One region of the Arthrobacter sp. BG3 genome, then DNA from elsewhere that is predicted to be linked to it. Evidence: riboswitches for the same ligand, from Rfam matches in the RefSeq annotation. Region 1 holds a riboswitch; each other region holds the start of a gene.
What was found. A riboswitch is a leader RNA that binds a small molecule or an ion and turns the genes downstream of it on or off. The one in region 1 is predicted to bind cyclic di-AMP.
Positions count from the first base shown of each region.

Region 2: another riboswitch for cyclic di-AMP. It lies ahead of AC1MFL_RS06010 (M23 family metallopeptidase); the one in region 1 lies ahead of AC1MFL_RS17940 (NlpC/P60 family protein).
Region 3: another riboswitch for cyclic di-AMP. It lies ahead of AC1MFL_RS06615 (aggregation-promoting factor C-terminal-like domain-containing protein); the one in region 1 lies ahead of AC1MFL_RS17940 (NlpC/P60 family protein).

Region 1 is NZ_CM155270.1:3,973,424-3,976,624, forward strand. Features, by position in the region: gene AC1MFL_RS17925 (HNH endonuclease) at 1-2, opposite strand, end outside; gene AC1MFL_RS17930 (DNA alkylation repair protein) at 80-730, shown strand; gene AC1MFL_RS17935 (hypothetical protein) at 745-1,029, opposite strand; cyclic di-AMP (ydaO/yuaA leader) riboswitch at 1,243-1,413, shown strand; gene AC1MFL_RS17940 (NlpC/P60 family protein) at 1,418-2,146, shown strand; gene AC1MFL_RS17945 (dihydrofolate reductase family protein) at 2,203-2,790, opposite strand; gene AC1MFL_RS17950 (helix-turn-helix transcriptional regulator) at 3,056-3,201, shown strand, end outside.
Region 2 is NZ_CM155270.1:1,369,824-1,373,024, reverse strand. Features, by position in the region: gene serC (phosphoserine transaminase) at 1-675, opposite strand, end outside; gene AC1MFL_RS06015 (iron-dependent transcriptional repressor DtxR) at 941-1,636, shown strand; cyclic di-AMP (ydaO/yuaA leader) riboswitch at 1,786-1,996, shown strand; gene AC1MFL_RS06010 (M23 family metallopeptidase) at 2,007-2,822, shown strand; cyclic di-AMP (ydaO/yuaA leader) riboswitch at 2,972-3,130, shown strand.
Region 3 is NZ_CM155270.1:1,516,046-1,519,246, reverse strand. Features, by position in the region: gene AC1MFL_RS06630 (phosphatase PAP2 family protein) at 1-27, shown strand, start outside; gene upp (uracil phosphoribosyltransferase) at 40-675, shown strand; gene AC1MFL_RS06620 (VOC family protein) at 690-1,025, shown strand; gene AC1MFL_RS06615 (aggregation-promoting factor C-terminal-like domain-containing protein) at 1,060-1,848, opposite strand; cyclic di-AMP (ydaO/yuaA leader) riboswitch at 1,850-2,007, opposite strand; gene AC1MFL_RS06610 (ATP-binding protein) at 2,112-3,201, opposite strand, start outside.

The DNA.
Region 1 (3,201 bases):
ATGGAAACACACTATCGGGCACCTGCGACATTAAAAGCGACCCGGAACGCGGCCACCAAAAATGCGAAAGAATAGCCCAATGAGCGAAGCCGGTGAATTCATAGACTGGGCGCTCCAGCGTGAGTCGTCTTGGAGCCGCGCGGAGGAAGCGGAGGCGAGGCACGGCAGCGATCACCGCTACTACGGGGCGTCCGTCGGCGCCGTGCGCGGAACGGTCCGCGACGCCCTCCGCCGCCATCCTGGACTGACGCACGATGACATCACCGCCCTAAGCTCCGAGTTATGGGAGGTGCCCGTCTTCGAACGCCGCCTCGCCGCCGTCGTCCTCCTCCAATCCAGCGCCGGTCTGCTGACCAACACGGACCTGACCCGGATCGAAGGCTTCGTGCGGAGCGCACAGGTGGGCGCGCTGGTCGATCCGCTCGCCATCGACGTCGTCGGTCCCCTGATCGCAGGACTCGACGTCGTCGGCAGGGTCCGCGCTGACAGCGTCCTGGACCGTTGGGTTCGGGATCCCGACGGCTGGCTGCGCCGCGCAGCCCTGCTGTCCCCGCTGTGCGGGCTGCGCGCCGGCGCGGGGGATTGGTCCCGGTTCGTGCGCCACGCCCGCTCGGTGCTGGCTGAGCCGAACCTGACGCAAGACGCCGGGGCCGCGGCCGCGGCCGCCGCCGACGCGGTCTCGCTGGTGCTTGCCGAGATGGCCAGGCGCCGGCCCGAGCTGGAATTCTGACCGGGCGGCCCTGATCAGCGGGTACTCTCCTGGTGCGGCAGCCGCCGCTCCACCACGGCGTAGGCCTTTTCGTCGAAGAACTCCCAATCGGTGATCACCATAAAGCCGAGGGCGTCCACCCGGTCGTTCAGAACGTGCACGTCGAAGCCACCGTCGCGGGGCTCGGCGTCCCACGTGGAAACGTGAACCTCCCCGTTTTCCAGCACCAGCAGTTCGGTGTTGACGCTGAAGTCCTCCTGCGGCTGGTTGCTTAGCTGGCAGATGGCGACACAGTGCCTGGCGCCTTCGGGGTTGTTCATGGTCGGGCCTCCGTTTCGGGGGAACGGTGATGGCATCATCCTATGCCCGGGGCCGATAAATCCGCCCGCGTCCGGCCGGGGCGCTGTGCCCCGCGAAACACACCCGGCGTTACCCCAATGTGACTTGTCGTAATCATTCCGTTACCGTTGTTAGGTGCCTGTTGTTTCCGAGACAGGCTCTCCCCTGCCGATTGCCTAACTCTGCCGCGGCGTGGGGATAACTCGCAGCAACGTCCGGCAGAGACGGGGAAACCACTTTTGACCCGCTGTTCTCCAGGGGTCTTGGGGTGAAGCCGCACGGCCCGTCATGATCGGGCCAGCGTGCGGCCGGGTGCCTCCCATCCGAATCCGACAGCTCACCTCGCAGGCATTGGGAGAGGCTCCTTTAATGACTTTTAGCAATACCCGTGCGCCCAAACGCGCCGACCTTCGCAGCAAACGCCGCACCGCCGGCACCATCGGCCGCCAGGCCGCAGTCCTCGTCGCCGCATCCGGAATGGTGCTCAGCGGCGCCATGGCCGCCAATGCAGCCGACGCACCGGCCGAACGCGACTCCGCGCCGGCGTCGTCCGTTGACGTCCAGGGCCAGGTCTCCGCGCCGGTCATGGCAGACTCCGCCGTCCAGATCACCTTCGAGCGCCCGGCCGTTGAGACTGCCCCGGCTCCCGTGGTCGAGGCACCCAAGCCCGTAGTCGCTCCGACGGCCCCCGCCGCACCGGCCCCGGCAGCCCCTGCCGCCGCCAAGGCGACCGTGAAGGTCCAGGCCGCGCCCGCCCCGGCCGCTGCCCCGGCAGCCGGCGGAGTCAACGCCACCCTGCTGTCCATGGCGTACGGCCAGATCGGCGTCACGCAGGACTGCACCGCAATGGTGGAGAAAGCCCTGAATGCTGCCGGCATCCCGGTCGGGGACATCGGACCGCAGGCCTTCCTGAAGTACGGCAAGGTAGTCGCTGACCCCCAGCCCGGCGACATCATCGTTCAGTCCGGCCACGTCGCCATCTACGCCGGCAACGGCCAGGCCATCAGCGGCGGCATGAACGGCGTCAACGCCACCATAGCGCACCCGCTGTCCTGGCTCACCGCCACCGGACCCGTGACGTTCGTCCGCGCCGGCTAGCAGCACCGCCAACAGCGCACAGCAGGCCGGTCGATCGGTTGCCTTGGGGCAGCGGATCACCGGCCTTCTGCGTGCCCGGTGTCCGGCTCCACTGTGTACCGCAGCAGCACCACGCCGTTGCCGAACGTCCGGCTCTCCAGCAGCCGGAGCGGCGTCGGCGCCTCCGCCTCCTGGAACAGGGGCTTGCCCCGGCCCACAAGGACCGGATGCACATAGATCCGGTACTCATCGATCAGGCCGAGCCGCCGGAAAGCAGCCGCGAGATCGGCCCCGCCCAGCGCGAGATCACCGCCGGGCTGCTCCTTGAGCCTGACCACGTCCTCGGCAACGACGTCGCGCACCACCTCGGTGTTCCAGTCCGCCTTCGCCAGGGTCCTGGAGTAGACGATCTTCGGCATGTCACGCCAGATCCCCGCAAACTCGGCAATCGGCGCAGGGACCGACGGGTCCCGGTCCGCCGTCGGCCAGTATCCGGCCATCAGCTCATAGGTGACACGGCCGTCCAGGAAGCCGCCCATGGCGCGGAGTTCGTCGTTGAAGTGATTATGCAGTTCCTCGTCGACCCGGTGCCAGCCCAGGTCCCGCCCCGGGCCCTCCATGTATCCGTCCAGGGACACCTGCATCATGAGGATGATCTTGCGCATGCGGGGCTCCTTCGCTGGGCTGCCGGGGTTCCAGCGTACGCCGCGTACCGCGGCCGTGGCAGGGGAGGGAAGGCCCGACGTCGGCGGCAGCATCTTGCCGGAACGTACCTCCCGCTGGATGCAAATGGGCCGAACAGAGCAGAACCGGCAACATCTTGCCGAAACTTGCGAATCACGGCAGGATGGGAGGATCGGATTCCTCAACCGGCAGTATCCTGCCGACTGGAGCCGATGACTATGGAGTCGATGACTGGGGAGCCGAGAAATGGGTGACGTGGTGTCCATTGGGGCCAGCATCCGGAGCGCCCGCAAGGACGCCGGGATCACGCAGGAGGACCTTGCCCACCTCGCCGGGGTTTCGGTGCGCACCGTGCGGGCGATCGAGACCGGGGCCGGAAACCCCTCGCTGCA
Region 2 (3,201 bases), 1.9 Mb from region 1:
TCCGTCGGCCTTGATCCGCGCCGCCCGCTCCAGCGCTGCGGGGGAGAACAGGCCAAGCCACAGGCCGCCGTCGGACGCAAAGTTCTTCTGCGGGGCGAAGTAGTAGACGTCCGCTTCGGCGACGTCGACGTCCAGCCCGCCGGCAGCCGAGGTGGCGTCCACCAGGACGAGGGAACCCGCGTCGGCGCCGGCCACACGCTGGACCGGAGCGGCAACGCCGGTGGACGTCTCGTTCTGGGGCCAGGCGTAGACATCGACGCCGGCTTCGGCCCGCGCTGCAGGGCGGGTGCCCGGCTCGGACTTGATGATGGAGGACTCCGCGAGGAAGGGTGCCTTGTTGGTCGCTGAGGCGAACTTCGAGCCAAACTCGCCAAAGGACAGGTGCTGTGCCTTGTTCTCGACCAGGCCGAAGCTGGCGATGTCCCAGAACGCGGTCGATCCGCCGACGCCGAGGATGACCTCGTAGCCGTCGGGGGCCCGGAAGAACTGGCTGAGCCCGTTCCGGACCGAGCCCACGAGGTTCTTGACCGGCGCCTGGCGGTGGGATGTTCCCAGGAGCTTCGAAGCCGCGGCGAGGGCTTCCAGCTGTTCCGGGCGGACCTTGGAGGGTCCGGCGCCGAACCGGCCGTCCTTGGGAAGGAGGTTTGCGGGAATCGTGATGCTGGTGTCGCTCACAGTGGCTCCAATTTTCGGCAGGTACTAGGGTGCGGCTCAGGAGATGGCCCGGCAGGTGGCTGCAGCGGAGCCTTGCGTTTCATTCTGCCTGACTGCCCGGCAGGCGAGGCAAAAGCGGCCGTCACAGTCCGGTCATTGAGATTATCCGGACAAATTCAAAATAGGCTAAGCTGTCCTGCGAACGTACGGCGGACCCCGCCAGGGCGCCAGCAGCTCGCGGTACGGTGGGAATCACGCAAGGACGGCGCTCGAGGAGCTGAGCTGAATGACGGATCTGATCGATACAACCGAGATGTATCTTCGGACCATTCTGGAACTTGAAGAAGAGAACATTGTCGCTCTCCGTGCCCGCATCGCCGAGCGGCTCCGCCACTCGGGCCCGACTGTTTCGCAGACCATTGGCCGCATGGAGCGCGACGGGCTGGTGGTCGTTTCGGGCGACAGGCACCTTGAACTAACCGCAACCGGCCGGAAACGTGCCATCGAAGTCATGCGCAAGCACCGCCTTGCCGAACGTCTGCTGGCCGATGTGATCGGGCTCGACTGGGCCTATGTCCATGAGGAAGCCTGCCGCTGGGAACATGTCATGAGCGAACGGGTGGAGCGGCGGATCTTCGAGCTGCTCAACCACCCCACCGTCTCGCCCTATGGCAACCCGATTCCCGGCCTCGCCGAACTGGGGGGCCTGCCGTCCCAGCCGCCCCTGGACGGCGTTGTGAATTTGCTCGAGGCCATGTCCGGCTACGGGCCGGATTCCCGGGTCAGGGTCAGCCGGCTCGCCGAACCCATCCAGGTCGAACCGGAACTGCTGGTCCAGCTTGACGAAGGCGGCATCCGCCCCGGCGCATCGGTGTCACTGGAGCGGGTGGGGGAGTACATCTCGGTGCGGGTGCCGGATATCGAGGGCGCACTGGAACTCCCGCCCGAGGTTGCTGCGCACGTCTTTGTTACCGTCAGCTAACCGGCGCTAGTCGTCCGCTCATGGGACGACCCATGAGTTGTGCACAGAATCGATAACGGATTTATCTCCCGACGGCTTCATCGCCTATAGTTGAAGGCTAGTACCGATACCAAAGCGTTATCTGATCCGAGCCGAGCTCTGCCAGCGGATCAGTCCCAGAGTCACCTTTCTGGCAGGGGCGGGGGAACCACTTCCGGCTGTTTTGCAGCCTTGGGGTGAAGTCCGTCAGCGGCAAGCACGCTCCACCGAGGGACTCCTTTGGATGCCTCTGTGCCTGGGTGCTTGCTACGGCGGGCCGGGTCTTTGATCTCTCTGACCCGAATCCGACAGCTAACCCCGCAGGCTCTCCAGAGAGGAACCGTTCTTGACCATCCAGACCGCCAAGGGCCGCCGCCGTGCGACCGGTCCCGCTCCGGAGCCGCGTCCGGCCGTCGCCGTCCTGGCAGACCGCCCGCGTGACGCGCACCGCGATGAACGCAGGGGCCGCCGCAGCCCGTTCCGCCAGGTAACCGACTTTGCCGCCGCCAGCGGCGTCGGGCAAAAGGCCGGCATCGCCCTGGCCGCCACGGGACTGGTCCTCACTGTCACCGTGCCCGCCACGGGCCCTGTCATGGCCACGGACGCCGCGTCCGGCTCGGGATCCGTGTCGGCCGCCGTCCAGCCGGACGTCACCGCGGCCGAGGCCAAGATCGACTTCAGCCGCACCGCGGTCACCACCCAGGGTGACCCGGACGGGAAGCTCAAGCAGTTGCTGAGCGCCCAATCCGTCGGCAGCATCACGCGTGCGGCATCGGCGGGGACCCTCGGTGCGCCGCTGGATGTGATGATGGCTTCCTCTCCCTTCGGCTACCGTGTCAGCCCCATCACGGGCGGTGCGGGTGAGTTCCACCGCGGCCAGGACTATGCCGCACAGTGCGGAACAGCCGTCCACGCGGCGGCCAGCGGCACCGTCACATTTTCTGGATGGCACCCCTATGGCGGGGGTAACCGCATCGTGATCGACCACGGCAACGGCCTGGAGACCACCTATAACCACCTGTCCTCTTCCTCGGTCCACGTCGGCCAGAAGGTCTCGCGCGGGGACCTCGTCGCCATGAGCGGCACCACAGGCGCGTCCACCGGCTGCCACCTCCACTTTGAGGTGATGGTCAACGGCGATGTTGTTGACCCCCTCGGCTGGCTTTGAGCCAAGACGATGGATCACTCTCGCATTCTTGTGACATGCCGTGATCTGAATGTGACATTGCGTCCCAACTGCTGTACCGTTTGACCTACGCCAACTTTTCCGAAGTTGGCGCTCTTGAGTGGATTGCCTAGCTCTGCCACCGCTCAAGGTCCGTTCGCATGACATCGTCTGGCAGGGGCGGGGGAACCAATTTTGGTCTTCGCAAGAAGACCTTGGGGTTAAGTCGCAAAGCTTCCCAGGAAGCAGCGCGGCCGGGTGACTCCCATCCGAATCCGACAGCTCACCTCGCAGGCATTGGGAGAGGCTACTTTCGTGTCTTCACGCCACAATGCTGCGCGTCACCGCGCTTGCGCGGCTCTAACGAGCCCGCTGGAATCCA
Region 3 (3,201 bases), 2.0 Mb from region 1:
GCGGGCGGGCCCCCGGCCGCCGGGTGATAGTTTTGACCCATGCGCACTCTCGTTGTGGACCACCCGCTGGTCGCCCATAAGCTCACCGTTCTGCGGGACAAGAACACCCCGTCCCCGGTCTTCCGCCAGCTCACCGAGGAACTCGTCACGCTCCTGGCGTATGAGGCCACCCGCGAAGTACGCACCGAACCGGTGACCATCGAGACTCCGGTCAGCACCACCATTGGCACCGCCTTCACCAAACCCACCCCGCTGGTGGTTCCCATCCTGCGCGCCGGACTCGGCATGCTCGAGGGCATGACCAAGCTCGTCCCCACGGCAGAGGTCGGCTTCCTGGGCATGGCCCGCGATGAAGAGACCCTGGACATCATCACGTACGCCGAGCGGCTCCCCGAGGACCTCACCGACCGTCAGATCTTCGTCCTGGACCCCATGCTCGCCACCGGCGGCACGCTGCGCGAGGCCATCAAGTTCCTCTTCAAGCGGGGCGCCTCCGACGTCACCTGCATCTGCCTGCTCGCCGCCCCGGAAGGCCTGGCCAAGCTGGAGGAAGAGCTGGCCGACGCCAACGTGACGATCGTGCTCGCCTCGATTGACGAGAAGCTCAACGAAAAGTCCTACATCGTTCCGGGCCTGGGCGACGCCGGCGACCGGCTCTACGGCGTGGCCGGCTAAACCAGCCGCCCTGCGTGGACCGCGCCAAGGACTTCTACGTCAACCAGGTGGGCTTCAATGCCGACTACGACGAGCGGCCCAGGGAGGGTATCCGTTTCGTCCAGCTGACACCGCCGGGCTCCGGCTGCTCGATCGCCATTGGCGAGGGCCTCAATGATGCCCCGCCGGGCACCGCCCCCGGCCTGCAGCTTGTGGTCAGCGACATCCAGGCGGCCCACAAGCAGCTCAAGGACAACGGCGTGGATGTCAGCGACGTCGACGTCCAGGACTGGGGGCATTTTGTCTATTTCGCCGACCCGGACGGCAATAAGTGGGCGGTGCAGTACATCCCCAACCGGTCCGCTGGCTAGGCGCGGGGGCCTTCAGGAAGGCCGCGCCGGCTGTTTAGTACCAGTGGTGGGCCAGGTGGAAGTTCAGGGCGCCGCACGGTGAGCCGTAGCGGTCCTTGACGTACTTCAGGCCCCAGTTGATCTGGGTGCGGTAGTTGGTCCGGTAGTCCGCGCCCGCGCTGGCCATTTTCTCGGCCGGCAGGGACTGGACCACGCCGTAGGCGCCGCTGCTCGGGTTGGTGGCAGTCGTCTCCCAGTCCGATTCCTTGGTCCAGAGCTTCATCAGGCACTGCATCTCGCCGGGCGCCCAGCCGTAGGAGCCCAGTTGCCCCGCCGCATAAGCCTGCGCGCCGGCAGGGTCATTGACGGCAACGGGGGCAGGAGCCGGAGCAGGAGCCGGGGCCGGGGCCGGTGCGGGGGCCGGTGCGGGTGCAGGGGCCGGTGCGGGCGCCGGAGCGGGGGCAGGGGCGGGTGCTTCGGCGGGCTTCACCTCGGCTGGCTGGGCCGCGACGACACCGGCGGGGATGACGGCCTGGTTATCGGCCCGGACGCGTTCAAAATCGAGGTGCGTCAGCGGATCCGCGGTGGTGGCTGCCTGCGTGGAACTGCCTGCACTGGCATTGCGGGCGGCGGTCTCGGATGCCTGGCCGGCTGCGCCGACCCCCACGATGACCGCACACGCGGCGGCAACGACGGCCACGCGGCGCCCGGTTGCGCCGAGGCCGTTGCCAAACCGGGCCAGGGCCGAAGCGGGCTTGGCGGGTTCAGCGCGGTGGCGCGACAGGGTGGAGCGGGTTGTCTTTGCAGCGTCGTCAGGGCGTGATTGTGCCTGGAATTCAGTCATGAGTGCCTCTCAACGCCTGCGGAGTTAGCTGTCGGGTTCGGATGAGGTCATCCGGCCGCACGGAAATTCACGTGTCGGCTTCACCCCAAGGGCGCAAAGATGCAAAATGCCCGGGAACTCTGGGTCCCCCGCCTCTGCCTGGTCGAGCGGAATCCGGGAGGCGGCAGAGTTTGGCGTGCATCCGGACATGCGGCCCTAGTGATGGCCGCACCCTAAAGACCGTACAGGACGTAGGCGGCTAAGTCACATTTTGGTAACAGGGATCACGGCAGCGGTGTGGCGTCTTGCGCCGTGCTCAGCAGCCGGCGGTCTTTGGCCGCAACCGGAGGCTTAGCCGCAGCAGGTCCTTTAGCCGCACCCGGGGGGTTGGCCGCACCCGGAGCTTCAGCCGCAGGGGGAGCATCCGGCAACCGCACGGTGAACTCTGTCCGTCCCGGGACCGACGTGACGCTGACAGTCCCGCCATGGGCCTCAACAATTGACTGCACGATGGACAAGCCCAACCCGCTGGTTCCCTCGGCGGACGCGCTGGTGATGGTGGCGGCGGAGGCAGCGGCCGCCGGGGACCCCGGAAGCGTCCGGGGCGGGTGGACCGGAAGGCGGGGAAGGTGCGTGTGGCCGGGTCCCGACGTCGTGTTGGCCACCGGATTCTTCCGGGACGCGTCCGCGCGCGTGAAACGCGCAAAGACGCGGTCCACGAACCCGGGGGCGATCCCTGGGCCGTTGTCCGTTACGGTCATCACGGCACTCCCGTCCGGGGCGCGCTTCACCCCGGTCACCACCATGGTGCCCGGTCCGGTGTGCTTTCGCGCGTTGGAGAGCAGGTTTGCCAGCACCTGGTGGAGCTGGGTCGCGTCGCCGCGGACCACCACAGGCTCCTCCGGAAGCTCCAGATGCCAGACCCGGTCCGGGGCGATGACTTTCTCATCGCTCACCGTCTCGATGGCCAGTTGGGTGAGGTCCACCTCGCTGAGCTTGAGGGGCTGGCCCTCATCCAGCCGGGCAAGCAGGAGCAGGTCCTCCACCAGGGTGGTCATCCGTTCGGACTGGCTCTGCACGCGGGCGAGGGACCTCTGGCCGTCGGGGGTGAAGTGTTCGGTCATCCGCATCAGCTCGGTGTATCCGCGGATGGCAGTGAGGGGGGTGCGCAGCTCGTGGGAGGCATCCGCCACGAACTGTCGGACCTTCGTCTCACTCTTCTGCCGGGCTTCGAGCGCGTTGGAGACGTTGTCCAGCATCAGGTTCAGGGCATGCCCGACGCTGCCGACCTCGGTTCCCGGATGGGCTGCGGAGTCCGGCACCCGCATGGCAAGTCCCACTTCGCCGGCGTCGAGCGGGAGGCGGGAGACCTGC